3 regions of the Brevibacterium sp. HMSC063G07 genome follow, and region 2 is predicted to be linked to each of the others. Evidence: riboswitches for the same ligand, from Rfam matches in the RefSeq annotation. Region 2 holds a riboswitch; each other region holds the start of a gene.
What was found. Region 2 has a riboswitch for thiamine pyrophosphate ahead of HMPREF2757_RS09550 (ECF transporter S component). Riboswitches for the same ligand answer to the same signal wherever they lie in the genome.
Positions count from the first base shown of each region.

Region 1 (10,558 bases), on a different contig from region 2:
AACCAGGGCTACGAGGCCGAGCGGCGCAACAAAATCCGTGGTCAGATCGTTCCGTCGAGCCGTCCGGGCACCAGACATGAGCAGACGAACTTTCGCGGCGACCACGTCGTCGAGTGCTACATCCTCAAGGACGGCATCGTTGTCGCGCGTGATGCCATCGACGTACCGATCTCAACCAATAACGATTCGTAGAAGGGAGCGTTGGGTGTGAGACCCGCGTCATTCGCCGAGGTCATGGGGCGAGGCGCTGGTTCGTACGGGCACGACTACGACGCAACGTACATGTTCCATTTCGAGTACCACCTGGAATCCCTTGGTCCTCGGGGTTGATGAACGAAAGGATGCCTCATCCCGCAGCAGAGCTTCGTGGCTGAACGGGCCTCCCAAGGCGCGAGCATTCAGTTGGTGGTCGCGAGGAGCTCCGCGGGGGAGACATCGAGCCCGTGAGCGAGCTTGAAGATGATGTCGAGCGTTGGGTTGCGACGGCTACGCTCCAGGCCGCTTTGTAGGTGCGGTCGAGACTGACGTGGTGGGCGAAGGCCTCCTGAGACGCCCAGCCTAGCTCCTGGCAGAGTTCGCGGAGATGCTCGCCGAACGCGATGCGGTGCGCGGACTCCCTCTTATCTCAACGGTTTCGCTACGATGACCATGAGTCCACGGACTGTGAGTCACATTAGTCGGTCCGGGGTGATCGCGGTTGTGTCAGGCTCCGGGCAATGCGAAGGAGCGAGTAGGGCATGGGGTCGAGCGACGAGTGGGGCAACATCTCCGCGGCTGCAGATCGCGAGTCATGTAGCCCGCAGGCCATTTGCCGACGGATCAAGGTTGGGGTTCTGACGGCGCGCATAGAAGCGTCCACGGCTCGCGATGGGCGGCACACGGTTAAGGCTTGGGTCTGGGTCTCTGAGCTCGACAAGGTGTTCGGTCACGCGGCTCGGGAGGAGCATGTTCGAAGGATCCGAGCCACCGCTCAGCCGCTGACACGCGGCCAGGAGAGCGCTCTGCGTAAGGGCTTCACGATCATCTTGCAGAGAAGCAGGCGAAGCGGACGAGACGTAGGGTCGGCGGGGAGGCCGTGGGGTGCCTACAGGGGTATCTTCGTGAAGTCTCGCCAGGCGGGCTGAGCAGCCCGCACTGCTAGAATCGAAGGCGTATGCCCCGGTGACTGTCCGGGCCTCCTGGCCCGGACCCCCGGGGCATCAGTCTTGTAGGGGGGGACGCATATGCCGACCGAGCCGCTGCATCTGGTCGATTCCCACGAGTGGTCTGGGCTGTGGTGGTTGCCCGACGCGCCGGATGAGCGTGTCCCGGGCGTGCTGCGATACGACCGCGACGGCGGTGCGGAACTAACGTTGATCGGCACCTTCGAGGACCGGGTCATGACGTCGCCCCGACCAGGCGTGACGCATGTGCATGAAGGCACACGGTCGTGGGACGTCATACTCGGCGTCGCTGAGAAGAGGGAGATCACCCTCCTTGGGTGCATCCCGACGAGCACGAACCGATCCTTCGGCGCGCGGGTGAAGAGCCCCGACAAGCAGGTGGTTTCGGCTCAATCCGCGCTGATCGGCGTCCACGCGGCGAACACGGAAGCTGCACTGTTCGAAGGACTTCAGATCTCCGTCGAGGACGTCGGTCGTTGGGCGGCAGACGGGGTCTTCTCGTCGTCGATCGGCGGCCCAGGCGGGACGCCGTTCGATGGCAGCGGCTCTATCAGTGCGAAGCCGCTGGAATCGACGTCGGTCCTGGTCGACGGCACCGAGTACTCACTCGAGCATCTTCGCAATCCTCCGTACGTCGACGAGCTTCGCGGGAGAACGACCGCGCGGATCCGCGACACGGTCTTCCTGCAGATCGCTCCGCCGGACGCGTGCTCCTTCGAGGAAGCGCTTGCGTCCGCGAAGTCTCTGCAGGACCTGATCTCGCTCGCGACCCATCGTGCTGCCGGGGTGATCTGGCTGCGGCTGAAACTGAAGGCAGACGGGCCGGGGGCCGAACGGCATCCGATGGAGCGTTATGTCGAGGTGCTCTACTCGCCCGCCGCCGTGGGGGAGCGGGATGCAAAGGCCATCGAGCACCGCAGAGTGTTCTTCACCTGCAGTGACATCCCCTTCCAGGAGATCGTCCCGCGATGGTGTGCGGTGCATAATCGCCTCCGGGCCTCGACGGACCTGATCTTGGCGCTCCTGTACGCGCCAGCGCAGTACGTCGAGAGCCGTCTTCTCATGGCGGTCGGCGCTGCCGAAGCCCTCCATCGGGCGCTCGGAATCGAAGAGCTCCCGATGCCGAACGCTGAGTTCAAAAAGATGCGCGAGGCGATGCTTGAGGTCGCTCCGGAGGATCAGCGGGAGCGGCTCAAGTCCGCGATCCGCAACGACATGACTCTCCGCGACCGGCTCGAGGCTCTTGTCAATCGGCCTGACCAGGAGGCGGTGTCGGTGCTCGTTCCTGATGTTGAACGATGGGCCAGCAGGACGGTAAAGGCCCGCAACGACCTGGCTCACGAGGGACGCACCCCCCAGGCACGAGTTCGACGAGCTCGTCGCCGTCGTCGAGGTGACGACGGGCGTGGTGATCCTGAATCTCCTGCACGAGATCGGGCTGCCCGCAGACCGTCAGCGAGCGATCGTGAGCGAGCATCCACAACTCCGGATGATCGCGCGTTGGGCGAGGGCGGAGCTCGTGACGCCCGAAGCGTGAGCTCGTCGAATGTGAGGAGCAGTACGCTCGACCACGTCACTGACGGCCTAGCCAGCCCGCGTAGGGGAGTCGAGTCCCTATCGAATCACCACTGGAATGACGACTCGACTGGCCATTGGTGAGGGTCATAAACGAGTCGAATCGGGATATTTCGACCGCAGCCTCGGCGTCTACGGAAAAGCCGGCACCGCGTGTACCCGCTGCGGTGAAACTGTGCGCAGCAGCACGATTGCCGGGCGCACATCCCACTGGTGTCCCGCGTGCCAGAAACCGCAGCGGCGGTACTGAACCGCAACCATACGAAAACCGATAGCAAAAGGGCCCGTGGGGACAGCGGACGCTGCTCCCACAGGCCCTTTGCTCAAGCAGTTCGGGCTGAACCTCGGATCAGACTGAGATCTGCTCGGAAAGCTTGCGCAGTTTGTGGCGTGCGAGTGCCAGGTTCGCGTGACGGCGATCCAGGACGAGGTAGATGAACAGACCTTCTGTTGCCGAAGTGTTGAGAACGCTCAGCAGGTGGTACTGCGATTCGAGCGTAATCATGATGTCTTCGATGTTCTCGTTGATGCCCAGGTCGGCAATGGTGGCGAGCTTTGCGCGAATGACATTCGAGTTGCCGGCAGCTGCGACGTTGAGGTCAAAGTTCGGGTTGCCGCCGGTTCCAAGCTCCATGCCCGAGGCGATGTCGACGATTGCTGCACCCGTAGCGCCTTCGATTTCGAGGAGGCTGCGAAGGGACGCCTGAATATTTGCTGACATAGTGTTCTCTTTCGTTTCTGACCGAGGATCGGTCTCCTCGGAAGAAGAATCGTCGAAGTGCTCATCTCCTTCAGAGTTCTGCAGGAAATGAGGTCCTTCGTTATTGGCACTAGCAGTATAACCGCGCACTTCAGTGAACAACGGCGTGGGTTCGGCCGAAAGGTCCTCTGCGGGGCTTTCGGTGGTGTAGGTCTCCGCGGGGAGATCCTGTTCGCCTGCGTTGTCAAAGGTTATCGCAAAGTGGTCGCGGGGTGGGTCGTCGGCGCTTTCTGCTTCAACAGGCTCGGGGTCATCAGGGGTGTCTGGGTAGTCAACTTCGAAAGATTCAGGGGCGTCGTAGTCGTCCAGGTCGGTGTGAAAGGCACGCCCGGGGCCCGGCGCTTCTTCCTGCCACGGCCGCACTGGATAGTTTGAACCGGCAGCGACCTGAGGCTGTAGGGCGCCGTAGTGGTGGCCGGTCTGCGGAGAGGCTGGCGTGGGGGTATCTGAGTTCGGCGGGGTCTGCATCACGTGTGAAATATCGGGCACATAGGGTTCGTCAGTCTGCACTTCATCTCGCTGCTGTGGTGAGCGGCGAAGAAAGTTGAAACTCATTCAATCTCACCTTGAACACCAGCGTCGGTGGTCTCCTCGGCGGTTTCTTCGGTGTTCGATGACGAGCGTCGCTTGCTTGTTGTGCGGAACGGGGTGTAGCCCAGGGCGATCATCATGATTGTGTCTTCTGTGAAGCTGTCGGTCTCGTGCGGGCCGATGAGCCTGTTTTCGCGCATAACAGCGACTCTGTCGCTCAGGGCGAGCAGTTCGCTGATATCGGATGACAGCAGGACGCAGGCGCTGCCGCGGCTGGTGACCTCTTCCAGGAGCTTGTACACGGCCTGGCGCGAAAGTTCGTCAACTCCGCGGGTGGGCTGGTTGAGCACGAAGATGTTCGCATCGCTGTGCAGGGACTTGGCGACAGCGAGCTTCTGCTGGTCGCCTCCGGACAGTTCGCCGACCTTGCGGTGAATGCTCGGAGTTTTGACCCGCAGCTCCTGGAGGGTGCTGACGAGTTCCCTGAAGCTCTGGACCTGGTCGGTGAACGACTGATCGTCTTCGTCGATTTTGGAGTACTCGGACGCGAGGTTATTGCCTTCGCCGTAGTCAACCTGACCGTCAGTTTCTCCCAGGGTGAAGATTCCCGCCTGCAGAGCATCCTCCGGGCTGGAGAAGCTCTTCTCTTCGCCGTTGACGACAATCGTGCCGGAGGTGTGGGCAGCCTTGCCGCTGATGATGTCGGCCAGCTGTTCCACACCGGATCGGCGCAGTCCCGTGATGCCGAAGATCTCACCCTTGTGGAGGGAGAACGTGGTCGGTGAGAGCTTGTCGTCGAGGGCGACATCCTCGAACCGCAGGATCTCATCGCCGATCTCGCCGCGCTTCTTGGTGGGAACGGGAGCTTCGGTATCGAAGATTTCGACTGTGATCGTGTCGCGGTCAGCTTCGCGGGGAACCAGGATTGAGCGAAGCCTGCCGTCTCTGATCACTGCAATGCGGTTCGACAGTGACTGCAGTTCGTCCAGGCGGTGGGAAACATAGATGATGGCGCGGCCCTGCTTGGACAGGCGGATGATGAGGTCGTGCACCAGCGAGATTTCGTGGTCGTTGAAGGAAGCAGAAACCTCATCCAGCAGGATCAGGGCCGTTTCCTCGTTGGCCAGCCGCAGGATCTCCACCATTGTGCGCTCGGCCTGAACAAGGTCGCGCATCTGCTCGTCAGCAGAGATGGCAACCCCGTTGTCTTCCAGGAGGCGGGTTGCTTCAGCGCGCTTTTCCTCATCCGTGAGCTTCGACAGGTACGAGGTGCGGAACATCGCGTGGTAGACGGTCTGGTCCTCATCCACCGAGATGCGCTGAGGGATGTAGCCGACGCCGATGGCTCGGGCCTCGGCTTCGGTTTCCGGGGCGAACTTCTCATCTGCGAGGGTGATCGTGCCCTCGTCTGGGATGATGCCTCCGGAAAGAACCTTCAGAAGTGTAGATTTGCCGGCGCCGTTGGCGCCGACAATGCCGAGAATCTCGCCCCGCTGCAGCGTGAATGAAAAATCATCGAGAGCGGTTTGAGACCCGTGTTTGACAGTCAGCCCCTCAACCGTCAAAACAACATCGCTGGTCATTAAGCCTCCACTTCATTGCAGATTCAGTGTTCGTGCCCGTGCCTGGTGCCGTGCCAGATCCCCCGAATGTGCGGAGTTTCGGTACGGCGTACGCGAAAGGCAGTCTACACGTGTTCGCAAGACCGCCGACGCTTTTAAGCGGAGAGCCTACATATTTCTTAATGAGGCTTGTTTCTTCCGGACCTTGCCAGCGGTGCTTCCTCAGCTTTTGCTCCGTCACCGCGGGCGGCTTACTCTGAGGGCGGTTCATGGGAGCCGGGACACGCCCGGCTGAGAGGGCGAAGCGGCCGACCATCAGCACTCGAAGCGGATCATGCCGACGTGAGGAGAATGGTGAAGACAGCGGTCATCGGGGCGGGAATTCTCGGACTCGCCACAGCTGTGCGGCTGAAGCGCCGCGGTCATGACATCACTGTCTTCGACCCGGAACCGGCGTTGGGAGCATCATATGCGGCCGCCGGTATGCTCGCCCCAGTCGCGGAAGTCCAGTTCGGCCAGGACGGTTTGCTGCCGATTATGCAGAAGGCCCTCGAGGAATACCCGGAGTTTCTGAAAATGCTTGGTGTTGCCCCGGAGGCTGTCGGCTTTGAAACCGCGGGAACCCTCCTGGTGGCCGCAGACTCCGGAGACCACGAACACCTTCAGCGGATGGAGCGGGCCTACGCCGCACGCGGTCTGACATTCAATCACCTGCCCGGAAGCGGGCTCGCCCGCCTCGAACCCGGTCTGGCGCCCGGCCTGGCAGCCGGAGCCGAAATCTCCGGTGACCTCCGCATCGACCCTCGCCGGCTCATGGAGGTCATGCTCGGCGCACTGGAGTCGACTCCCATTTTCCGCCAGCGCGTCACCCGCATTGCCGGGGCGACAGTGGAAACCGCCGACGGCAGACAGCACCCATTCGACACGACTGTCGTGGCAGCGGGCATGGGCATCGCCGGGATCGCGGGCCTGCCCGAAGATTCCAAGCCGACCCTGCGCCCCGTATACGGAGACGTCATCCGCGTGCGCACCCCCGACAGCCGCCTGCGCTTCGGTCCGCTTGTGCAGCGGACAGTCCGCGCCGTGGTCGCAGGCCGAAGCGTCTACATTGTGCCGCGGGCAAACGGCGAAATCGTCATCGGCGCATCCGTGCGCGAAGACCGCCCTGAAACCGACCTGGGCAGTGTTGCAGACCTCCTGGCTGACGCCGTCACCGTCGTTCCCGGTCTGCGCGACTGCGACCTCGTTGACGTGACAACCCGCGCCCGCCCGACAGCCGAAGACGACATGCCGGTGGTCACACGGACCGAGGTGCCCTGCCACTCGTCAGCAGGACCGGAAGCGAACCCCGCTGGCACCTCGGCGGTTGTCGTCGCAGGAGGACTGTCCCGGCACGGAATCCTTTTGACCCCTTATATTTCCCGCTTGGCTGCCCAGGCCGCCGAGACCCACACGGAAGGAAAAATCCCATGAGCATCACGGTCAACGGCACAGTGCAGGAACTCGAAGGCAGGCTCACGGTGCTTGACGTCGTGGCCCGCACGACCAACACGCAGCTCAAAGCCGACGGAACACCCGCCGACGGCAGCCGACCGGGCATCGCGGCAGCACTCAACGGCGCTGTCGTGCCGCGCGTACGCTGGGTGCGAACGGAAGTAGAAGACGGTGCCGTCATCGACATCGTCACAGCAGTGCAGGGAGGCTGACGTGCAGCCGCTGACAATCGGACCGACCACTCTGACGTCCCGGCTGATCATGGGAACCGGCGGGGCAGTCGACCACGCGAACCTGCGTGCCGCCCTGCAGGAGTCCGGGACCGAACTTACGACCGTCGCCATGCGCCGCTACAGCCCCACAGAAGCCGGTTCGCTGTTTGCCATGCTGTCCGACCTGGACATCAAGGTGCTGCCGAACACCGCCGGATGCTACACCGCGGCGGACGCAGTGCTCACCGCCGAACTCGCCCGGGAAGCCTGCGAAACCCCGCTGGTGAAAGTTGAAGTCATCGCAGACGAAAAAACCCTCCTGCCGGATGTCATTGCAACGCTGGAAGCCACCGAAATGCTCGCCGAGCGCGGCTTCGTACCCTACGTCTACACCTCGGACGATCCGGCTGTAGCCAAGCGGCTCGAATCCGCCGGGGCTGCGGCCGTCATGCCGCTGGGTGCCCCGATCGGGTCCGGTCTGGGCATTCTCAATCCGCACAACATCGAACTCATCTGCTCGCGCGCCTCTGTTCCCGTTGTGCTGGACGCCGGGATCGGCACCGCGTCCGAGGCGTCGCTGGCAATGGAGTTGGGCTGCTCGGCTGTTCTTCTGGCAAGTGCGGTCACGCGTGCAGAAGACCCCGTCGCCATGGCAAGGGCTATGCGCTTGGCCGTCGAAGCCGGCGGCTGGGCCCGAAGCGCCGGCAGGATCCCCACGCGCCGACACGGTGCTGTTGCATCGAGCAGCTTCGACGGGCTTGTCACCGGCCATGATCCGGCCGAAGGATTCCGCGGAATGGGGGTCACGCAGTGAGCGATAACACGCCGCTTGGACTGACACCGGAGGATGCTGAGCGTTTCCGCAGGCAGATGGGCCTGGCCGGCTTCGGTGAACAAGGCCAGGCCCGGCTGCTGAAGTCTCGGGTCGCGGTTGTCGGTGCGGGAGGACTCGGAGCGCCTGTGATGCAGTATTTGGCCGCCGCGGGGGTTGGCCACCTCGAAATCATTGATGACGATGTTGTCGAACGCAGCAATCTGCACCGCCAGGTCATCCACTCCGAATCCGACATCGGCAGGCTGAAAGCCGAATCTGCAGCCGATGTGTGCCGCGGTTTGTTCCCCGGAATCGAACTGACCCTGCACACCGACCGGCTGACCGCCGGCAACGCCCTGCACGTTCTGCGGGATGCGGACCTCGTGATCGACGGCACCGACAGCTTCGATTCCCGCTACCTCATTTCCGATGCGTGCGAAATGCTGCGCAAACCCGTCATCCAGGGTTCGGTCCTGCGCTTCTCCGGCCAGGTGGGCGTTTTCTGGGCGGGGAAGACCGGCACCTACCGCGACCTCTACCCGGAAGCCCCCGACGCCGGCTCAACACCCACGTGCGCGGAAGCCGGAGTCATCGGCGTGCTGCCGGGAATCATCGGGACGCTGATGACGATGGAGGCCATCAAGCTGCTCGCCGGAGTCGGCGAATCTGCCCTCGGCTCTGTTCTCATCTACGACGGACTGGCCAGCACCATGCGGAGCCTCACGGTTGCCGCAGACCCTGACCGCGCACCCGTCGACCACCTCGACTCCGCCGCCGTCATCACCCCGGCAGCTCTCGAAGCCCGCCTGCAGGCGGGCCAGTCGACCCTGCTGGTCGACGTGCGCGAAGCCGACGAGTACGCCGCCGGCACCATTGCCGGGGCGCACAATGTTCCGCTCAGCGCTCTCCTGGAAGGGGCACAGCTTCCGAAGTCCGATGCGCCGCTGACGGTGCTGTTCTGTCAGGCCGGTGTGCGCTCGCTGCAGGCACTCGACATTCTCAAAGCCAGGGGAATGCACGAAGGCGCGGCCAGTCTTGTCGGCGGCATAAACGCGGTTTGAGGCGGTTTGGCGGCTATGCTGATCTGAATGTTCCTCAAAACCCTGTCGATGCGCGGCTTCAAGTCGTTCGCGTCTGCCACCCGGCTCGAACTCGAACCGGGCATCACGTGTGTGGTCGGACCAAACGGTTCGGGCAAGTCGAACGTCGTCGACGCGCTCGCGTGGGTCATGGGCGAGCAGGGTGCGAAGAACCTCCGAGGCGGAAAAATGGAGGACGTCATCTTCGCCGGCACTTCGAAGCGGCAGGCGCTGGGCCGAGCCGAAGTCAGTCTGACGATTGACAACGCCGACGGGGCCATCCCGATCGACTACACGGAAGTCACCATCAGCCGCACGCTGTTCCGCTCCGGCGGCAGCGAATACGCCGTCAACGGCGCACCGGCGCGCCTGCTGGATATTCAGGAGCTGCTGTCCGATTCCGGTCTGGGCAAAGAAATGCACGTGATCGTCGGCCAGGGACAGCTGGACCAGGTTCTGCACGCCGATCCGTTTGAGCGCCGCGGGATCATCGAAGAGGCCGCGGGCGTTCTCAAACACCGCAGGCGCAAAGAAAAAGCCGTCCGCAAACTCAACGGCCTGCAGACCAACCTCGACCGTCTGCAGGACCTGCGTGCAGAACTGGCCCGGCAGCTGGGTCCGCTGGGCAAACAGGCACGTGCCGCACAGCGGGCCGCGACCGTGCAGGCCGAGCTGCGCGACGCAAGTGCTCGCCTGCTGGCCGACGACATCGTCCAAACACAGGCAGCGCTGCAGAACACGGGAAACGCGCGGGAAGAATCCCAACAGCGGCAGGTCGTGCAAGCGCGCATTGAACAGCTCGAACAGGACATTGCCGAAGCACGCGCTTCGGCAGTGAAAGCAGAACAGGACAACGACCGGCTGGCCCAGCTGCTGCGCAGACTCGGCCGGACCGCCACGCGAGCCACAGCGGCAGCCGGCCGCGCCCGCGACCGCGTGGAGTTTCTGCGCACGCCCGCGCAGAAGCTCAGCGGCGACGCGCCCGAAGCCCTCCTCGAGAGGGCCGAGCACTTCCGCGGTGAACTCAGCGACGCCGAAGACCAGCAGAGCAGACGGGCCCAGAGCCTCGAAGAGCTCGCCCAAGCCAGAAACGAAATCTCCGGCAAACTCGACACGGCGGAAGCAGCACTGAAAGCCGCACGTGCGGAGATCGCCGAAAAAGTCCGCATCCGGGCCGGACTCGAATCTGATGTCGAAACCGCCCAGCGGGCACTCGAGGGCATCTCTCGCGAAAAGGACGAAGCCGCACCTGCACGCGAGAAGCTTTTGGCGGACATCGAGAGCGCACGCGCCGAAGCGCAGCGGGCAGAAGCCGCCGTGGCCGATTTAGAACAGGAACAGACCGGAGTGGATGACGCAGTGCAGGCC
Region 1 is NZ_KV802350.1:2,940-13,497, forward strand. Features, by position in the region: gene HMPREF2757_RS05415 (nucleotide-binding domain-containing protein) at 1-192, shown strand, start outside; gene HMPREF2757_RS12095 (hypothetical protein) at 208-330, shown strand; gene HMPREF2757_RS12205 (helix-turn-helix domain-containing protein) at 399-572, opposite strand; gene HMPREF2757_RS05425 (ApeA N-terminal domain 1-containing protein) at 1,224-2,822, shown strand; gene HMPREF2757_RS12210 (zinc finger domain-containing protein) at 2,797-2,988, shown strand; gene HMPREF2757_RS12100 (roadblock/LC7 domain-containing protein) at 3,088-4,053, opposite strand; gene HMPREF2757_RS05435 (ATP-binding cassette domain-containing protein) at 4,050-5,612, opposite strand; TPP riboswitch at 5,851-5,957, shown strand; gene HMPREF2757_RS05440 (FAD-dependent oxidoreductase) at 5,943-7,064, shown strand; gene thiS (sulfur carrier protein ThiS) at 7,061-7,297, shown strand; gene HMPREF2757_RS05450 (thiazole synthase) at 7,299-8,111, shown strand; gene HMPREF2757_RS05455 (ThiF family adenylyltransferase) at 8,108-9,172, shown strand; gene smc (chromosome segregation protein SMC) at 9,200-10,558, shown strand, end outside.
Region 1: another riboswitch for thiamine pyrophosphate. It lies ahead of HMPREF2757_RS05440 (FAD-dependent oxidoreductase); the one in region 2 lies ahead of HMPREF2757_RS09550 (ECF transporter S component).

Region 2 (10,558 bases):
GCCGGGTCGAGGTTGGCGGTGGGTTCGTCAAGCACCAGCAGGCCCGGCTGCATGGCGACAACCCCGGCGATGGCCAGGCGCTGTTTCTGGCCGCCGGACAGAGCTGCCGTCGGGTGAGTCAGCGGCACGTCGAGGCCCACAATGTCGAGGGCTTCGGGGATTCGGCGGGCGATTTCCTCTGCGGGAATGCCGACGTTGGCCATGCCGAAGGCCACGTCGTCGCCGACTTCGGCGAGGATCACCTGCGAATCGGGGTCCTGCAGGACAAGCCCGGAGATTCCTCGGGCGGGGTCCGGTGGGAGGCCGTCAACAAGGAGTTCGCCGAACTGTTCGCCGGATTCATCGGGCAGAACACCGGCAACGGCGTGGAGGAACGTTGATTTTCCAGCACCCGAACCGCCGACCAGCAGAACTTTCTGGCCGGCTGGGATTTCAAGGTCGAGGTCGGAAACGGCCGGTTCGGCTCGGCCGGAGTGGTACCAGGTGAACCCGCGGGCGGACACTGCCGCGGGTCGGGATGACGAGGTGGTGGTCACGAATCTGCGGGACTTTCGCTTTCTGAGGGGCTCCCCCGGTGACCCGCACCTTCGGGTGAGGAGGCGGCGTGAGGTGGGCGGCGCCTCGGGCGCGGGTCGGTGCCGGATGCGAATCCGGTCAGCACTCCGGTCCGGCGGATGGCGCGGTAGACGAACCAGCCGCCCAGACCGGCGAATACGGGGCCTGAGACCAGGGCGCAGGCGGCGAAGACCAGCTGCCATTCGAAGGCCCAGCCGGCGTTCCAGAAGATGTTGTCGGTGATGGACACCGAAATGGCCGGTGCGAGGCCTGCGAGTACGGAAATGCCGAGGGTGTAGCGGCGGTAGCGGGTCAGGGCGAAGACGAGTTCGGTCATGATGCCCTGGCACAGGCCGGTGAACAGGATGACCGGACCGAAGACCGAACCCAGGAGGGCTTCGGTTGCTGCAGCGATGAGTTCGCACACGATTGCGGCGCCGGGTTTGCGGATGATGAGTGCCCCCACGGGCCCGGCCAGCAGGTAGAGGCCGCCGACCAGGCCCGTGGTGGGTGGGAACACGAGGTTGAACGGGACGTCGATGATGGGCCGCAGGGACGTCCACGCGAAGTACACGGCACCGAGTGCCACGGCGAGTACTGCCGCGACGATGATGTCAACGGTGCGCCATTTCAGGCTGCGTGTGGGCGTGGTGTGTGCGGTGTGGGTCATCGGGGTCTTTCAGTTCATGTGCGGTTGGGGGTTGTGTGCTGGCGGGGTGTGGTTGTCGTCCGCCCGGAGGCGAAGGCTGACAGTGCGCCGGTGGGCACGATTGCCTTCCACAGCAGCCATGCACCCAACCCGGAAATGATAATGCTGGATGCGATTCCGCAGACGGCGTAGACGACCTTGAATGTCATAGCCCATTCGGCGTAGTACATGACGATTTCGCCGACCACCAGTGCGATGCCTGCGCCGAGGCCGGACAGGAGCATGACGGGCAGGTTCCATTTGCGGTAGAGGACGGCGAGGAACACGATTTCGGCGCCGGCGCCCTGCAGGAGGCCGGAGATGATGGCGGTTGCACCGAAGTGGGAGCCCAGCACGGCTTCGACGGCTGCGGCGAGTGTTTCGGCGATGAGGGCGGCGCCGGGTTTGCGGACGATGATTCCTGCGAGTGGGCCTGCGAGCACCCAGATGCCGCCGAACAGGCCGACCAGCGGTGGGAATGCGACGGTCCAGAGTTCGAAAACGCCCCATATGGCGGCGACACCCCAAAAGATGACGCCGACGGCTACTGCGATGACGACGGTGACGATGATGTCGACGGTCCGCCAGGGCAGGCTGGTTTTTGTCTGCGTGCTCTGTGGGTTTTTCGTCTGTGCTGACGAGGTGGTTGGGTTGTGTGGGTTGGTTTGGTGTCCGGTATGGACACGGTTGTTGTGTGTCATGAGTCCTCCTCAAGGCAAGGAGGGGTCAAGAGTGTGCTCGACTTCCTTCGCCGGTGCTAACCGGGCAGGTTCGAGGGTCTGCGGCATCGCACTCTCAGCGCCCTTGTTCGGATCTCTACGTTTGATCCGAGGCGCTCCCCTGTCGTACGGCCGATACCTTAGCAAGGACAGTGCGCTGGCGCACGGGATTGGCTGGGGTGAACGGCGGCATAGGGAGGCTTCAACTGAACGGAAAGAATATTTCAGTTCATTAGCAGCAGGCCAACGGCTCCGGTAGGCTTTCCGCAATCCGTCCGCCAAAGCGAAGGAATACGATGTCGTCATCAGCACAGACAGACACCGGTAAGCAACGCGGCACTTGGCTTGTCAATCTACTGACTGGGATCGAGCGGGCCGGCAACAAACTGCCCCACCCCTTCTGGCTCTTCGCCGGGCTTGCGGTCATCACCCTTCTGCTGAGCGCCCTTCTTTCGAAGCTGGGAGTCAGCGCGGTTTCACCGGCCGACAACAAGGAAGTCGCCGTCGTCAACCTGCTCAGCCCTGACGGCATCAACAAGATGATCACGGAAGCCGTGCCGAACTTCACCGGCTTCCCTCCCCTTGGCCTGATCATCATTGTGATGCTCGGAGTGGCAGTCGCAGAACAGTCCGGCCTGATCTCCGCTTCCATCCGCGGCGTGGTCGCCAGGGTCTCGCCGAAGTGGCTGACATTCGTTCTTGCCCTCGCCGGGGTCACTGGTTCGGTCGCCTCCGATGCTGTCTACGTCGTGCTCATTCCGCTTGGCGCCGTCACGTTTAAGACAGCGGGACGTTCACCTGTGCTGGGCGCGGTTGTGGCATTCGGGTCGTGCAGTGCCGGCTTCAACGCTTCGCTGCTCGTCACCGCCACTGACGCAATTCTGGCTGGGCTTTCCACCAGTGCCGCTCAGCTGATCGACGAATCCGTCACCGTTTCGCCCGTCGCCAACTATTTCTTCTCAATAGCTTCTGCGATCGTCCTTGCTCTGATCGTCACACTGGTCACTGAGCTGCTGCTGGTTCGAACCACAAAGGACATGATCGATGACGAGCCTGACGAAGAGGCTGCCTCAGCTGATGAGTTCCGTCTTAGCCCGGCTGAGAAGCGCGGAGTCATCCTGGCCTTCATCGTCGGCTTCGTCTTCCTCGCGCTCTACCTTGCCGCCCTCCTGTGGCCGAATTCCATTTTCCAAGGGGAGGAGGGAGTCCTCGACAGTCCGCTGCTGAGCGCCATCGTTGTGCCTATCGCGCTGATGTTCGCGGTTGTTGGTGTGGTCTACGGTCTTGTGACTCGTTCCATCACCAAAGCGCAGGACATTCCGGAGATGATGGGCAAGGGACTTCTTTCCCTGGCGCCCGTCATGGTTCTGTTCTTTGCGGCGGCGCAGTTCGTGGCCTATTTCAAATGGTCGAATATTGGGCCGATCATTGCGATCAAGGCGTCTGAACTTCTGCAGCAAGCACAGATGCCGACCCTGGTGATGTTCGCCGGGCTGGTGCTTCTGGTGGCGCTGCTGAATCTGCTGATCACAAGCGGATCCGCGCAGTACGCGCTGATGGCCCCGGTTATCGTCCCCATGTTTATGCTGTTGGACGTGTCGCCCGAAGTCACTCAGATGCTGTTCCGCATCGGCGATTCGCCGACCAATATCATCAGCCCCATGAGCCCGTACTTCGCCTTGGCGCTCGGCTATGTACAGCAGTACTATTCGCGCGCCCGGATCGGCACTCTGCTTTCTCTGACCTTGCCGCTGTCTGTGGCGATGCTCGTGGGCTGGTTTGCCTTCTTCGCCCTCTGGTATGCCCTCGGCCTGCCGCTGGGCCCCGGTGTGCCGGTTCGCTGATCTTCGCTGCCTGTGAAAGGAGATAGCTCTATGTCGCACGTACGTGCAGTGCATGATTTTGTCGAAAAGAACATCGAAGCTGTCCTCGATGACCTCGACCGGCTTGTCAGTCTCGAAACACCGAGCAGCGATCGTCGACTTTTGGACAGATTTCTCCGGGAATTTGAGCCTTTTGTCGAGCAGCGCCTTGGCACGCCAGCCAAACGCCAGCTCCACAATGGCGGGGATCGGGGTGACGTCCTTGATCTCACATGGGAAGGGTCGCCCGGCGTTGAGGGCACGTTGCTGTCAGTCTGCCACTACGACACTGTTTGGCCAGAAGGCACACTTGCTGATTGGCCGCTGACCCGTAAGGGCGACGTTCTGACCGGCCCGGGCGTTCTGGATATGAAAGCCGGAATTGTGCAGACCATATGGATGGTCACCGCGCTGCGGGAATTGGCGATACCGCATCCTGCAATCCGCCTGCTGCTGACCGGCGATGAAGAGATCGGCTCTACTGCCAGCCGTCAGCATATTGAAGATGCGGCATCCGAAAGCCTTCTGACCTTGATTGCTGAGCCAAGCGCCGGAGGGGATATCAAGGTACAGCGAAAGGGAACGGTGATGGCCGACATCACGGTTCAGGGAGTCGAATCGCATGCTGGCCTCGATCCAGAAAAGGGCGCAAGCGCGATCCATGAACTCGCCCGGCTTGTTGGCCGAGTTGCGGACCTTGCGGACCCGGAAAAGGGAACGACCATCAATGTTGGGATCATCAACGGCGGTTCCGGCAGGAATGTTGTTGCCGGTACAGCACGGTGTGAAGTTGACGTTCGCATACAGGACGCTGATGAAGAAGACCGTGTTGTAGCGGAGCTGGAAGATCTTTCGCCATACGACAGCCGCTGCACCGTCACAACCGAGATTGATCGCAATCGCCCGCCGATGAACCCGAGTGAGCGGGTCAACGAGCTGGTCGCTGTCGTCGAAGCGATCGGCAATGAGCTGGGCAGCACGATTTCGACAAAGCCCGTAGGCGGAGCTAGCGATGGCAATTTCATTGCAGCCTTGGGGCTTCCGGTGATCGACGGCCTTGGCGGTATCGGTGCCGGGCCGCACGCCCGGCACGAGCACATCACCGTAAGCGGACTGCCCCGACAGACGGCTGTCATGGCCGGATTGGCAGCGCATTTGACCAAGTGACCCGCACTGGTGGTCACTGTTTGGCGCCTGTATTAGAAACGGCAGGTGAGATGCAGGCGAGCGCTGGACCGCTCATCTACTGGGGGTGAGTGCCGCCTCCATAAAGCCTATTGAACGGCCTTAGCGATCTCATAGAGCCGCGCTGGCATTGGTCGTTCAAGTTCCCACACGATCTGCATGGGTTTTTCGCCCTCGTGACTGACGTACCGCGCATTACCCAGGCAGGTGTACGGTTCGGTGCCGATCTCACCGACCTTGGATTCACGCACAAACAGCACGACGTTTGAACCATCGCGTTCGTGGTTGATGTACCTCTGTCCGGTAGCTGATTCCGCCCGCGTCAGGCTTTGCGATTCCCAGTGGAAGAGCGTTTCCGTCAATGCGTAGTCGCGGTACATGGTGCTTGGCGAATAGTCAGCTGCCGACTTGTTCAAAGTCACCAGAAGGATGTCGGTTTTCAGTTCGGGCACCCATTTGACGCCTTCACGAATGCTGCCGGGTTTTTCACTGTTTATTGACCCCACTCCAAGGCCCGCAAGCAGTTCTTCGCGTGAGTAGGTTGCGTGACTGCGTACCGGTTGAGTTTCCAGACCACCACTTAAGGGTTGTGGCACTACCCGCGAACGGGACTCTTGGAACTCAATGATCTGATCCAGTTCGTCACGCACATAGTCCGCCCGCAGGAGTCGTTCGAGGCCTACTTCGATGCCCTCCGAATGCCCGCTTGGCCAGAACGAGTAATAGAGCATGATTGCCAGCGGGTCCCGCGCAAGCTCGGGTGTTACGGCGTCTGCGTTCAGAATTCGACGATAGCCGCGGAACCGATCGGGGTCATCAACGTGCACGAAACTGCGCATCCGTTCAAGCAGAAGCTGTTCGGCAACACTGGGGTTAAAGCTGCGTCGCGTGTTAGCCCACGCTTCGTACTGCCTCCATGAGTTAGGCCCAGAAACACCTTTGTACGTGCGTTTGGCGCTGGCTTTATACACAGTCGAAAGACCCCGATCCGTCCGGTCGAGGTACTCCTTCAACCGCAGACCTTGCTGTCTTTCGATTTCCGAAGAGTGTTCGTGAACATCCACCAGGAAGGCACCGATCTTCATGTCCAACTGACTCTTGAGGTTGTTCACAACCTCTTCCCGGACCACTGAGTCGAGCACGATCTGCGATCCCGCCGGCAGGAATGGGAACCCTTCCTTGGCTGAGTGCTGAAGGCTTTTTCGCCCTTGACCCGTGAGAGCACGTAGTTTGATGTCGAATCGGAAGTCCTTGTGCTGATGACCGACGAAATCGAGGACCGTGAGGACAGATTTACCTTGAGTTCGGCGCAGTCCGCGGCCCAGCTGCTGAATAAAGATGGTGGCCGACTGGGTTGGGCGCATCATGAGGATGGTGTCGATCGCGGGAAGGTCGAAGCCTTCGTTGAAGACGTCGACAGCCATGAGGCAATTGAGTTCGCCATGAGCAAGTTTGTCGATCGCTTCAGCCCGAATAGTCGGATCCGTATGTCCGGTGACCGCTTCGGATGGGATTCCAGCTTCGTTAAAGACTCGCGCCATGTACTCGGCATGTTCTACAGACACACAGAAGCCCAAAGCTTTCATGGTGCTCGGGTCAGAGACGATGTCGTTAGTTGCCGCAATGATCTTCCGTGCGCGGGCGTCATTGCCCGTGTATACCTTGTTCAGGCCGGCAACGCTGTATCCGCCGGCCGTGAACTGGACGCGAGAAACATCGACACCATCAGCGACTCCGAAGTAGTGGAACGGCACCAGGAGGTCGTTGTCGAGCGCTGTCCACAGTCTGAGTTCGCTAGCGATGCGGCCGCCGAAATAGTGCGCAACGATGTTTTGCCCGTCCGCCCTTTCGGGGGTCGCGGTGAGGCCTAGAAATTCGCGGTACTCAGTGAAGTGGCTAATGAGCCTGCTGTACGAAACTGCCGACCCGTGGTGGAATTCGTCGATGATGATGACATCAAAATGGCCTGGGTCGAAGCGAGAGAGCTGTTCTTCTTTTGAGAACGACTGAATCGACGCGAACACGTGGTCCCATGTGGTTGGTAGGTACCCGCTGCAGAAAAGTTCACCGAAGGAACCGTCGCCTAGGACATCGCGGAACGTTCGTAGGGATTGTTCAAGAATTTCTTGCCTATGAGCAATGAACAGCAAGCGCGGACGCGGCCCGTCGGTGTCTTCGCACTGTCTGCGGTAATCCAGTGCTGCAACCACGGTTTTACCAGTACCAGTTGCAGCGACCACGAGGTTCTTGTGGATGCCTAGAACTTGGCGTTCGTGTTGGAGGTCATCCAGGATGATGGCCTGGTGAGGGTAGGGCCGAACGTCGAGCGAACTGGCCAACAACGAAACCGGGGTTTTGTTCGTTGAACTTTCGTTGAGCGCCTTTTCGAGCCGCTCACCGTCAGCTTCTGGGCCATATGGTTCGAACATCGGCGACTGCCAGTAGCTTTCGAAAGTCGTTTCGAACTTTTCGACGAGTTCCGGTGTCTGTACTCGCGAGGCACGAACATTCCATTCCAGACCGTCGACCATTGCCGCATGGCTCAGGTTTGAGCTTCCGATGTACGCGGTGTCGTAACCAGTTTTCCGATGAAAGACCCATGCCTTGGCATGCAGCCGGGTTGTCTTGTTGTCGTAGCTGATGTGGACTTCGGCCCCACATTTGTTGACCAGGAAGTCGAGCGCCTTCTTTTCGGTGGCACCCATATAGGTGGTTGTGAGTACGCGAACCGGCACTCCTCTACGCCGCAGATCAAGCAGTTGGTCTTCAAGAACACGGATACCGGACCACTTGATGAACGACATGATGACGTCGACCCGATCTGCACTCTGCATTTCGAGCCTGATTTCGGGCCCAAGCTGTGGATCGCCCTTAGCGTTGGTAAGAAGTGCGACATCCGACAAAGGCGTGCTCGGCGGATTAGGTAGTGCATGAGGAGGCCGGGCCACACCTCGCAACTGCCTAGGTTTGTGATTCGTAGACAGCTGGCCGTCCTGTGGTAGCGACCGAATGCTCGCGAGGATGGCGTTCACGAACTCAACACGCTGCTCCGTTGTCTTCAGTGCCTTTAGTTCCTGTTCCACGTGCTGCGCAACATAGCGGGACAAAACGTGCGGAAGGTCAGCTTCATCGATATTGTGCACAGCGTTTCTAAGCTCGTCTTCATGTTCTTGCAGAACACGCTCAAGCCCCGTGGTCACAAGGCTTTCGTACAGGCCTGGCTGTAGTTCCGGAACGTTCATGACTGGCCTTCCACCGGGAACCCGTTCTGTTCAATTGTTCGCAAAGCGGGAAGATCGGGCTTTGCCCACGTGACAGTCGCAAATTCTTCGGGCGCCAGCCACTGAAAAGCATCGTGGTCCGTGCTCGAAGAAATATCTGCTGAGGTTGTCACCCAGTAGCAGGCAAGGTCGATGTTATTGGTGCCGACAGGGGTCACTTCGCGTGTGACGAGGTCGCCGACTACCGCATCGGTCAATCCGAGCTCTTCCTTGAGTTCGCGCGCTAGAGCCACCCGAGGGTCTTCTCCGAGCTCGACCTTTCCACCAGGGAATTCCCACCGCCCACCGGCAGACTTTTCCGGTTTCCGCCGACACGCCAAGACTTGGCGTTCACGGTGAATGACTGCCCCGACTACACGGATTGATGTGCTCATGCTCACACAGTAGCCGCAGGCACTGACATAAGTTAGACCGCCGACAGAATCTGCTCGCCCAGCACGAACACCGCCATGGCCAGGACGAACACTCCAAAGCCCTTCTTGAGCTTCTTTTCGGGCACGTTGCCGATGAACGATGCCCCGATCATCGAACCCACAATCGACAGTCCCGTGAACACCAGCGTGAACACCCACGGGATCTCCGTCTGCCCCACATGACCCAGCAGACCGGCCGCTGACTGCAGCGCAATGATGTACACACTCGTGGCCACCGCAAAGTTCATACCCAAACCGCCCACCAGGGCGAGCGCTGGCACAATGAGGAACCCTCCCCCAGCACCGACCAGACCGGCAATCACACCGATCATCGTGCCCAGCACAACCACCAGCCACACCTTTGGACGGCGTTCAACAGTGTCACCTCGACGGCGGCGAATCATGCCGACACCAGCAGCGAACATCACAGTCCCGAAGATCAGCATGAGCACAGTCCCCGGCAGGTACCCCGACAGCTTCCCGCCGAAAAACGAACCCAGCATCGAACCGAGCGCAAAAGCCGTCCCGATCTTCCACTGCACCCGATGGCTGAACGCATGCCGCACCGCGCTGATCAGCGACGTTGTTCCCACAATGAACAACGACATCGCAATCGCCTGCTCCGTTGGGAAACCCGCCGCATAGGTCAGGATCGGCAGCGTGAGAATCCCACCCCCACCGCCGAACAGCCCAATCGTCACCCCAACAAGCAAAGCCAGGATCAACGCGACAACGATCGGCGCAGTCACAGTCATATCCGCCGCATTCCACTTCCCAACGACACCGGCAGGTCACTCCCAGGCTACGCCCCCTCACGAGGGGGAGGTTCAGAAACCGGGCAGCGGCACCTCGTTATTCATCTGGCCGGCACCGGTCAGCCACTCAGTCAACTTCACGGTGCGTGCGCGCAACCCAAATGCCGCACAGCCCCGAGATGAGGCAGCCGCCCAACAGGTAGATCGCCACACCAAGCCACGAACCATTGCCCAGGGCGACCAACCAGGTGGCAACAAACGGCGTGAAACCACCGGCAATCGCAGCCGCCACCTGGTAAGCGGTGCCAGCACCGGAGTAGCGGAACTCAGCCGGGAACATTGACGCGAACAGCGGCTGCTGGACAGCGACCACAGCATCGTGGGCGATATTCACCAGGATGATCGCGCAGATGACAATGCCGATGAACGCACCCTTATCCAGGGCGAAGAAGAACGGGAACGCGAAGATTGCACCGACAACCACACCGAACAGGTACACGCGCATTCGGCCGAACCTGTCGGCGAGGTAGGCAAACAGCGGGATCGTCAGAATGCCCAAACCGCCAACGAACAGATTGACGTTGAGCATGGTCTGGCGCTCAAAGCCCAAGTTGTCGACCGCGAAGGCCAGCGCGAAGGTTGTCACAACGTACATCGAGAACAGTTCGATGAACCGCAGACCGATGATCTGCACCAGCTGGGCCGGGTAGCGGCGCACCGCCTCCAGCAGCGGCAAACGCTTAGGTTCGTCCTCCTGCTGCAGGCGCTTTTCGACCTGGATGAACTCTTGGGACTCTTCAACACCCGCGCGGACCCACAGGCCCAAAGCCACCAGCAGAGCGCTGAAGATGAACGGAATGCGCCAGCCCCATGCCGTGAACGCCTCGTCAGACAGGACGCTGTTGAGAATCGACACCGCCGCAGTCGACAGGAGCAGACCCACCGAATAGCCAATCTGCACACCTGATGAAAACAGTGCACGCAGACCCCGCGGAGCGTTTTCAACGGCGAGCATCGCCGCGCCACCCCACTCACCGCCAACAGCCATGCCCTGCACGCAGCGCAAAACCACCAGCAGCAGCGGAGCCACCCAGCCGATC
Region 2 is NZ_KV802363.1:196,900-207,457, forward strand. Features, by position in the region: gene HMPREF2757_RS09540 (ABC transporter ATP-binding protein) at 1-536, opposite strand, end outside; gene HMPREF2757_RS09545 (ECF transporter S component) at 533-1,225, opposite strand; gene HMPREF2757_RS09550 (ECF transporter S component) at 1,240-1,944, opposite strand; TPP riboswitch at 1,970-2,095, opposite strand; gene HMPREF2757_RS09555 (AbgT family transporter) at 2,259-3,806, shown strand; gene HMPREF2757_RS09560 (M20 family metallopeptidase) at 3,837-4,991, shown strand; gene HMPREF2757_RS09565 (DEAD/DEAH box helicase) at 5,099-8,251, opposite strand; gene HMPREF2757_RS09570 ((deoxy)nucleoside triphosphate pyrophosphohydrolase) at 8,248-8,664, opposite strand; gene HMPREF2757_RS09575 (sulfite exporter TauE/SafE family protein) at 8,697-9,458, opposite strand; gene shiA (shikimate transporter) at 9,586-10,558, opposite strand, start outside.

Region 3 (10,558 bases), on a different contig from region 2:
CATCCCGTCGGAGGCCACAACGAAAACTCGCCTGACGCGCGAACTCGACATTGCGGTTCCGCTGGTCTCAGCCGCTATGGACACCGTGACGGAGTCCCGCATGGCAATCGCCATGGCCCGCTTCGGCGGTGTGGGAATCATTCACCGCAACCTGTCGAAAGAAGATCAGGCCGCTCAGGTCGACTATGTGAAGCGCTCGGAATCGGGAATGATCACCGATCCGGTGACGATCACTGCTGAAAAGTCACTCGAAGAGCTTGACCACATGTGCGGTCAGTACCGCATTTCCGGCCTTCCGGTGGTTGATGATGACAACACTCTCGTGGGCATCATCACCAACCGCGACCTCCGCTTTGTGCCGCGCACTGACTTCGCCACCACCACGGTCGGCGAAATCATGACGAAGATGCCGCTCATCACCGCTCCCCACAATGTGTCCGCCGAAAAGGCCTACGAACTGCTGGCGGAGCACAAGATCGAAAAGCTTCCGCTGGTTGACGAGAACAACAAGATCCAGGGCCTTATAACGGTCAAGGACTTCGTCAAGCGCGATGAATACCCCAACGCCTCAAAGGACGGCGAGGGACGCCTGCTCGTGGGTGCTGCGGTCGGCTTCTACGGCGATGCTTTTGAGCGGGCGGGTCTGCTGGCCGAAGCGGGTGTGGACGTCCTGGTGGTCGACACCGCCAATGGCCACGCCCGCGGTGTGACCGACATGATCACGTCGCTCAAAAAGGATCCGGCGTTTAAGGACGTGCAGGTCATCGGCGGTAATGTGGCTACCCGCGCGGGAGCTCAGGCGCTCATCGACGCCGGGGCTGACGCCATCAAGGTGGGTGTGGGCCCGGGCTCCATCTGCACCACGCGCATTGTCGCCGGTGTGGGTGTCCCGCAGGTCACCGCAATCAACCTGGCCTACCAGGCTGCCCGCGAAGCCGGTGTGCCGGTCATCGGCGATGGCGGTCTGCAGTATTCGGGCGACATCGGCAAGGCTCTTGTCGCCGGTGCCGATTCGGTCATGCTCGGTTCGCTGCTGGCAGGCTGTGAGGAAAGCCCCGGCGAGCTCATCCTGGTCAACGGCAAGCAGTACAAGGCATACCGCGGTATGGGCTCACTTGGGGCTATGGCTCCGCGCAAAGGACGCTCCTACTCTAAAGACCGCTACTTCCAGGCCGATGTCGTCACCGACACCGACCTTGTGCCCGAAGGCATTGAGGGCCGTGTTTCCTACCGCGGTCCGCTGCGTCAGGTGGCCTACCAGCTGACCGGCGGCCTGCGTCAGACCATGTTCTACGTGGGCGCCCGCTCGATTCCGGAACTGAAGGCCAAGGGCCAGTTCGTGCGCCTGACCACTGCGGGTCTGAAGGAAAGCCACCCTCACGACATTCAGATCACCCAGGAAGCCCCCAACTACCACTGATCCGCCGCAGCCGATCCGGCTGTCTGTGATCGTCTTCTGTGCGCCCGTGCCTCTGGCCGGGCGCACAGCTGTCTGCTCACGAGGCGGAGGTCGCGGCTGTCGGGCCTACTGCGCTGGTGTGCGGTGCAGGACGGGGCCTGCGTCGTGGGCTTGCACCGTCGATCTGTGTCATGGGCGGGTGCTAGGGTGAGCAAAGTGACACGGGGTGCCGCGAAGCAGCGGCTGAGATTAACCCGTTGAACCTGTGTGGTTAGGACCAGCGAAGGGATGTCATGGAACTCAAAGACTATGCGGGCGCACTGCTTGAAACTCTGCGGCAGCGCACGCCGCTCGTGCAGTGCATTGTGAACACGGTCGTTCAGCAGTTCGCCGCAAATGTGCTCTTGGCGTCAGGTGCCAGCCCCGCCATGATCGACCACGAAGCCGACGCTGCAGACTTCGCCGAAATCGCCGACGGTCTGCTCATCAACTTCGGCACACCAACATCGCACCAGTACTTGTCAGCTGACGGTGCCATCGACACTTTCGCTCAGTCCGGCAAACCGTGGGTGCTCGACCCCGTGGGCTTTGGGATTTCCGGGCACCGCACCTCCAGGATTATGCGCGCTCTGAACAGCGGCCCGGCCATTGTGCGCGGCAATGCCTCCGAAATCATCGGCCTGGCCCAGCAGTCCGGCAGCGCCCGCGGAACCGACTCAACGCACTCCGTCGACGACGCCCTGGCAGCAGCGGCAAGCCTCGCCCAGGCCGGCATTGTCGCCGCCGTTTCTGGGGAGTCTGACGCCATTGTGTTCGCCGACGATTCCGCAACCCACACCGTGACGATCACAGGCGGCAGTCCCTATATGCCCAGCGTCATCGGCACCGGGTGCTCGCTCGGAGCACTCGCTGCCGCCTACGCCGCGACAGCTGCCCACACCCGGCAGACACAGGACCTCAGCCCCCGGGTGAGAACAGGCATGGCCGCGGCAGCAGCGCACCTGCACTTCACCTCGGCCGCCCAGGCAGCGCACACACAAGCCAGCGGACCCGGAACATTCGCCGCGCACTTCCTCGATGGCCTGCACGCCGTGGGGCCAGATGACCTAGCCCGAATTGAGACCGCGTGGACAACGGGAGGAACCGCATGAGCGCACCACTGGACCGCCTGTCCGACTACCGCACCGACCTCTACCTGGTCACTGACACCGCCATGGCCGAAAGCGCCGGGCGCACGGTGGCCGAGACCGTCGCCCAGGCAGTTGCCGGGGGAGTGGGCATCGTGCAGGTGCGCGATAAGCACATTGACGATGCAGGCTTCGAAAAGCTCACCCTGAGCGTGCTCGATGCCGTTGAGCGCGCACGCGCTGAGCACAGCATCAAAACTGACGTCCCCGTCTTCGTCAATGACCGCGTCGATGTCGCAGCCCGCCTTCTGGAGCGCGGCAGAAAAGTCCACGTGCACGTGGGTCAAGGCGACATGTCGGCAGACGATGTGCGCCAGCGCATCGGTGCGGAACCGCTGCTGGGTGTTTCAGCCCAGGAGCCCGAACACTTTGCGCGCGCTCGAAGCCAGAACGTCGATCTGGTCGGCATCGGGCCGGTGTACGCCACCCAGACCAAAGAGACCGGACGCAGTGCCATCGGCCCGGAAGGTTTCCGCGACCGCGCCGGAAAAGCGGGCCTGCCCGCATTTGCCATCGGCGGGATCAAAGACCACAACGCCGCAGCGCTGCGCGGTACGGGTGCCGCGGGAATCTGCGTTGTGTCAGCCATCATGACCGCACCAAACCCGGCCGGAGCAGCCCGGGACATTCTGGCGGCCTACACAGGAGAAAGATCATGACCGCAGCAGGCCATCGTCCTCCCGTCGCCGTCACCATCGCCGGCACCGACCCTTCCGGCGGTGCGGGAATTCAGGCCGACCTCAAAACTTTCACCGCCCGCGGCGCATACGGAGCCAGCATCATCACGGCCCTCGTCGCACAGAACACCCACGGAGTCAGCCGCATCTACGAGATCGACCACGACTTCGTAATCGACCAGTTCAATTCGGTCGTTGATGACATCCATGTTGACGCGAGCAAATCCGGCATGCTCGGCACACCGGAACTCGTGCAGACCACGGCAGACTATGCGTCGGCCGGCAGACTGGGCTTTTTGGTGGTCGACCCCGTCATGGTCGCAACCTCCGGCCACCGACTGCTGGCAGAGAGCGCAATCGAAGCGGTGCGCACCGCTTTGCTGCCACACGCCGGTCTCATCACTCCCAACCTGCCTGAAGCAGCACTCCTGCTGGGCGATGACGAACCCGAAGCCGGCACTCCCGCACAGATGCGCGAACAGGCTGCCCGCCTGCTGAAAATGGGGCCGAAAGCCGTGCTTCTCAAAGGCGGGCACGCAGCAGACTCCATCGTCACAGACATCCTTGCGGTTGCCGAAGGCGACGACATCGCGTGGCGCGAATTCAGCCACCCGCGCGTCTTTTCGGCCAACACCCACGGCACCGGCTGCACGCTTTCGGCGGCCATAGCCGCAGAGGTCGCCCACCGCAGGCACGTCCTGGAGGCTGCGGGAGAAGACCCTGCGGGCGCTTCGAGCGGGGAGGCGCTGGGAGATGCCGTCGGTGCGGCACTTGACTACCTGGCCCGCGCCATCGGCAGCGCAGCCGACTGGCAGCTGTCGCTGAACTCCGACGGTGCCCACGGGCCGGTCGACCACATTGTCGACATCACCCGCTGAGCGCAGAGCACTGAACGCTGCAGCAGTGTCCGCACAGTGCTGAGCACATCAGCGCACCCCTGCAATAGACCGAAGCGGAACAACGACCGCAAAACGACTGTCAGGAGACACAATGAGCGAATTCATCGCAGGCCCCCACAGCCGTGAACTCTGGGAACACGTGGCCCCCATCATCAACGACATCGAAGCCCTGCCCTTCATCGAACAGCTCTCGGACGGCAGCCTCGACCCGAAGGTCTTCGTCCACTACCTGCTGCAGGACGAGGTCTACCTGGACGGCTACGGCCGGGCAATGGCCCAGCTGTCGAGCAAGTCCTCCCGCAACGACGACATGGAGTTCTGGGCAGGAGCGACATCAGAAGCCGTTGTTGCCGAAAACGAACTCCACGAAGCCGTCTTCGCAGACGAGGGCTTCGCCCCGCTGGTCAGGGAAATCCAGCAGGAAACCGCGCAGGCTCGCGGTCTGCGCCACGGTGAGCGCGGCTCGGACGAAGGCCGTGACGCCGAAACCGTCATCGCCAGTCCCACTTCCCTGGGCTACGTGTCATTCCTCATGGCCACAGCCGCACTGCGCCCCTACGAGGTGGGTGTCGCCGGTGTGCTGCCGTGCTTCTGGGTGTACGCCCACATCGGCAAGGTGCTCATGAAGAAAGCCGGATCCAACCTCGACGGGCACCCCTTCGCTTCGTGGATCACCATGTACGACAGCCCCGAATTCGACGAAGCCACCCGCGGAGCCGTTGCGATCCTCGAACGCGAAATGGAACAGGCCACCCCGGTAATGCGCGCCGAAATGAAGGCCGTGTTCGAACAGGCCAGCCTGTACGAACTGCACTTCTGGGCCAGCGCCCACGTCTACGAGGACTGGACGACGCCGAAGCCCTGATTGACGAGGTGCCGCCCACCCGCACCGCGTCAGTGCGCTGGGATAAGCTGGGATACGTGAGCACAGAGTTGGAAATCGGCCGCGGAAAGCGCGGACGCAGGGCCTATTCACTAGACGACGTAGCGGTTATCCCTTCGCGGCGCACCCGCGATCCCCGGGATGTTTCACTCCACTGGCAGATCGACGCCTTCCAGTTCGACCTGCCCTACCTTGCCGCACCCATGGACTCTGTCGTCAGCCCGGCAACAGCCATTGCTCTGGGCCGACTCGGCATGCTCGGAGTGCTCGACCTCGAAGGTCTGTGGACTCGCTACGAAGACCCCCAGCCGCTGCTTGACGAAATCGCAGGTCTCGACGACCAGCGCGCCACCGAGCGCATGCAGGAGATCTACCGCGAACCCATCAAGGCCGAACTCATCACGGCCCGCCTGGCGCAGATCCGCGAAGCCGGTGTGACCGTTGCCGGTGCGCTCACCCCGCAGCGGACCCAGGAGTTCTACCAGACTGTTGTCGACGCCGGGGTTGACCTTTTCGTCATCCGCGGCACCACGGTCTCCGCCGAACACGTGTCCAACACAACCGACCCGCTCAACCTCAAACAGTTCATCTACGAACTCGACGTCCCCGTGATCGTCGGCGGTGTCAGCGCCTACACACCTGCCCTGCACCTCATGCGCACGGGTGCCGCCGGGGTGCTGGTGGGCTTCGGAGGCGGTGCAGCATCCACCACCCGCCACACTCTCGGCATTCAGGTGCCCATGGCCACGGCAATCGCCGACGTCCAGGCTGCCCGCCGCGACTACATGGACGAATCCGGCGGTCGCTACGTGCACGTGATCGCCGACGGCGGACTGGGCTCCACCGGTTCGATCGTCAAGGCCTTCGCCATGGGCGCTGACGCCGTCATGCTCGGCTCAGCACTGTCCCGGGCCGAAGAAGCCCCCGGTCAGGGCTTCCACTGGGGTGCAGAAGCCCACCACCCGGAACTCCCGCGCGGCCGCCGCGTGCACATGGGCACCGTGGCACCGCTGGAGCAGCTCATCCACGGGCCGGGCCACTCCGCAGTGGGCGAAGTCAACCTCGCCGGTGCCCTCCGCCGCGCCCTTGCCACGACGGGCTACACGGACCTCAAATCCTTCCAGCGCGTCAACGTGGTCGTCGACGCCGAAAGCTGAGGGGCGCCGTGCTTCGTCTTGCCTTGAAACCCAGATGGCTGGGATTCCTGGCGCTCGTTCTGCTGCTGGTCACCGCTTTCGTCACGCTTTCTGCATGGCAGATTGACCGCGCCCAGTCCAAAAGCCAGCAGGCCGACAACCCCGAACTGGCGGTGGCGAAGCCCTTCAACGACATCATGCAAGCCCAGGGGCCCATGCCGGGCTACCTGGCCGACCAGCGGGTCACCATCAGCGGGCACTTCCTGCCAGACCAGCAGATCATCATCGACGACCGCTACCTGAACCGCGTCAAGGGCTACTGGGTCGTCACCATGTTCGCCCCTGACGACCCGCAGTTCTCCCAGGACGCAGACACCGACGAACTCGAATCCAAACCCGTCGCCATCCCGGTGGTGCGCGGATGGACAGAAGACCTCGAAACGGCCAAGGCAAGCACCGCCTCGGACGCGGAAGTCACACTTGACGCCCGCATCGCCCCCATTGAAGGCCCCCTGGACACAAAGGGCCTGCCCGAAGGCGTAGTCCGGTCCATTTCAACCTCACAGCTTGTCAACCTGTTCGACGTCTACACCTACTCCGCGTTCCTCTTCCCGCAGGAGAACCCGGAAGTCGGCATCGGCGGCGACCAGCTGTCCCATGTTCCCTACCAGGAACCGCAGGATGCGGGCTTTGACCTCCAATCGGCGTTCTACGCGGTCGAATGGATCGTGTTCGCAGTCTTCGCCGTGTACATCTGGTTCCGATTGCTGCGCGACGAATACAATTCTCTCCGCCGGGAAGAACAGGGCCCCGTTGAATACGTGGTGGTCAAAGACGCCGGCGAAAAGATGCCCCGCACTCGAACGAACGGAGACGACCAGTGAGCCAGGATCCCCAGAACGGCGGCGACCCTCTGGACCGCCGTCCCGAATTCAACGAGGAAGACCCCAACGCGGTGTTCACCCTCAACCGCTGGCAGTCCGCCCGCAACGCACTGCGGTTCTACCGGATCATGGCGATCATCACCGGCGTCATGCTGCTGATCCTGACGGTCGAAATGATCTTCAAGTACCTCATCTGGGGGCTCATGATGGGCGGTGACCCCTCCGAAGCGCTGACCTTCGGCAGCTTCAACGCCGCCGCGGCCGTCGCCATTGCACACGGCTGGTGCTACGTGGCCTACCTGATCGTGTGCTTCTGGCTGAACTCGCAGATGAAGTGGGGGCTGAAGAACCTCATCATCTTGGCCCTGGCCGGGGTTGTTCCGGTCATGTCGTTCATCGTCGAAGCGAAAATCCACCGCCGCGGTGAAAAAGAACTCGACGACGCTGTCGTCGTCGCACCGAAATCAGCCCTCTGACCACCGTCTGCACCAGCAGAATCAGCTCTGCGAAAGCTTAGGATAGAAGCATGACCCAGACCCCCGAAACCGGTACGGACGCTCGCCCCGTCCTCGTCGTCGACTTCGGTGCACAGACCGCGCAGCTGATCGCACGCCGTGTACGCGAAGCCGGGCTCTTCTCCGAAATCATTGCCCACACCGCAAGCGCTGACGAATTCGCGGCCAAGAATCCGGTCGCCATCGTGCTTTCGGGCGGACCTTCATCCGTCAACGCAGAAGACGCCCTGTCCATTGACGCGGAGGTGTTCAACCTCGGCGTTCCCATGCTGGGCATATGCTACGGCTTCCAGACCATGGTGCAGGCACTCGGCGGTCGTGTGGCCCGCACCGGGGCCAGTGAGTACGGATCGACGGCACTCGAAGTGACTGAAGAAGGGGCTCTGCTGTCCGGCCTGCCCGCAGCGCAGACCGTCTGGATGTCCCACCGCGACTCCGCTGAAACCGCACCCGAGGGCTTCACGGTCCTAGCCAGCACAGCCGGGGCTCCCATCGCCGCAATAGAAGACAGCGAGCGTCGTTTTGCCGGGGTGCAGTGGCACCCGGAAGTCATGCACAGCGAATACGGCAAACAGACCATCGAGAACTTCCTGTTCAAGGTCGCCGGCCTCAGTGCGGACTGGTCGGCTGACTCGATCATCGACGAACAGGTTGCCCGCATCCGCGAACAGATCGGCACCAAGAAGGTCATCTGCGGTCTGTCCGGCGGCGTTGACTCCGCGGTCGCCGCAGCTCTCGTCCACCGCGCCGTGGGCGATCAGCTGACCTGCGTTTTCGTCGATCACGGCCTGCTGCGCAAAAACGAACGCGAACAGGTCGAACAGGACTACGTGGCAGCGACCGGCGTTCGACTGGTGACAGTCGACGCTTCGCAGAAGTTCCTGGGCGAACTCGACGGTGTTGAAGATCCCGAACGCAAGCGCAAGATCATCGGCCGCGAATTCATCCGCACCTTTGAACAGGCCGCGGCTGAACTCGTTGCAGAATCGCGCGAAGGCGACGGCGAAAACATCGAATTCCTGGTGCAGGGAACCCTGTATCCGGACGTTGTCGAATCCGGTGGGGGATCGGGCACCGCGAACATCAAGAGCCACCACAACGTCGGCGGTCTGCCGGAGGACCTCCAGTTCGAACTCGTCGAACCGCTGCGCGCGCTGTTCAAGGACGAAGTTCGGGCTGTTGGCCGCGAACTCGGTCTGCCGGAAGTGATCGTTGCCCGTCAGCCGTTCCCCGGCCCCGGCCTGGCCATCCGCATTGTCGGGGCGGTCAGCGAAGAGCGCCTGAGCATTCTGCGCGAAGCCGATGCGATTGCCCGCGAAGAACTCACCGCCGCCGGCCTTGACAACACCATCTGGCAGTGCCCCGTTGTGCTGCTGGCAGACGTCCGCTCCGTCGGCGTTGCCGGTGACGGCCGCACCTATGGCTACCCCGTTGTGCTGCGTCCCGTTTCGAGCGAAGATGCCATGACGGCAGACTGGACCCGCGTGCCCTATGACACGCTGTCGAAGATCTCCAACCGGATCACCAACGAAGTCGACGAGATCAACCGCGTCGTCCTCGACATCACCTCGAAGCCTCCGGGCACCATCGAATGGGAGTGAGCGGGGTGTAGCCCTTCCACTCAGAACATTGCGCCGACAAGCGAATGCTTGTCGGCGCAGTTGCGCTTAGGCGCGGGTGCGGCCTGACCTGGCCAGCTGCTGGCGCCTCTTGCCAGGAACAACACCCGTTAGCAACGAATCCACCCGTTAGCCCCAAGGGGACCCCCCTCAGCAACAAATCTGCGCTTTAGCAACAACTGCTAACGGGAGTTTTTGTTGCTAAAGCGTGGGGCAGTGCTGGGAGGCGGCCTCAGCACTAGAACGAGGCAGAGGTTCGCACCTAGCTGAGGCGGGGCCTAGGCGGGGCGAGGTCTCTCAAGGCCAGCGGCGGCAGAATCACACGCCACCCCAATGTGGGCAACTCTGCTAACTCGGCAAGATTTCTTCACCTGAACAGTGTTCAGGTACGATTCACCTCATGACTTCCAACAACCCTTCCGCGCCGCAGAACGGCGCCCGCGGGCAGGGCGTTTCTGCCGGCCTGTCCGTTGCACTCATCGCCGTGTTCGCGGCTCTCATCTGGGTGTTCGCCCTCGTGCCTCCCATCCCGGTCGGTCCGGTCGGCGTGCCGATCACCCTGCAGACTCTCATGCTGGCCTTCACCGGCATGGTGTTGGGCCCCACGCGGGGCTTCATTGCGGTGCTGCTGTACTTGGCGCTGGGCTTTGTGGGTCTCCCCGTGTTCTCGGGAGGACGAGGCGGAATCGGCGTTCTCGCCGGCCCTTCAGCTGGCTTCATTCTGGGCTTCCCGTTCTACACGCTGCTGTCCGGTTGGACTGCACGCTTTGCCTACCGCCGCTTCTCCGGTGCCCGCCGAGTTGTCGTGATGATCCTCGGTTCGCTGGTGACCGCCTCGGTTCTTCTGCACCTGATGGGAATTGCCGGGATGTCCATCAACGGCGGCATCCCGTTCGGCGCTGCGACAGTTGCCGATATGGCCTATTGGCCCGGTGACGTCATCAAGACCACCGTTGCTGCTTTCCTAGCCGTGATGGTTCTGCGCGCCTTCCCGGTTCTGACACGACGCTGATGGCCCACATTGTCTTCGACGGCGCTCACGCCGCTGTTCTCGATTCGGCAGAAGGCGGGCCAGAGCGTCAGTGGCGCACCCTGGCAGGCCCTTTCACCTGCGAAATCAATGAGCAGCGGGTGGCCGTCATCGGCGCCAACGGTTCAGGTAAGTCCACGTTCCTGCGGATGATCAACGGCCTTACTCTGCCCACGTGGGGCAGGGTCGCCGTTGACGGCTTCGACACGGTCGATGACGGGCGCACCGTACGCCAAAACGTCGGCTTTGTCTTCACCGACCCGGCAGCGCAGCTGGTCATGCCGACCGTCATAGAAGACATCGAACTGTCACTGCGGCGCATAGAAGAC
Region 3 is NZ_KV802360.1:93,255-103,812, reverse strand. Features, by position in the region: gene guaB (IMP dehydrogenase) at 1-1,420, shown strand, start outside; TPP riboswitch at 1,612-1,705, shown strand; gene thiM (hydroxyethylthiazole kinase) at 1,693-2,550, shown strand; gene thiE (thiamine phosphate synthase) at 2,547-3,245, shown strand; gene thiD (bifunctional hydroxymethylpyrimidine kinase/phosphomethylpyrimidine kinase) at 3,242-4,141, shown strand; gene HMPREF2757_RS06940 (TenA family protein) at 4,254-5,027, shown strand; gene HMPREF2757_RS06935 (GuaB3 family IMP dehydrogenase-related protein) at 5,084-6,202, shown strand; gene HMPREF2757_RS06930 (SURF1 family protein) at 6,226-7,065, shown strand; gene HMPREF2757_RS06925 (DUF3817 domain-containing protein) at 7,062-7,541, shown strand; gene guaA (glutamine-hydrolyzing GMP synthase) at 7,592-9,181, shown strand; gene HMPREF2757_RS06915 (biotin transporter BioY) at 9,600-10,211, shown strand; gene HMPREF2757_RS06910 (ABC transporter ATP-binding protein) at 10,211-10,558, shown strand, end outside.
Region 3: another riboswitch for thiamine pyrophosphate. It lies ahead of thiM (hydroxyethylthiazole kinase); the one in region 2 lies ahead of HMPREF2757_RS09550 (ECF transporter S component).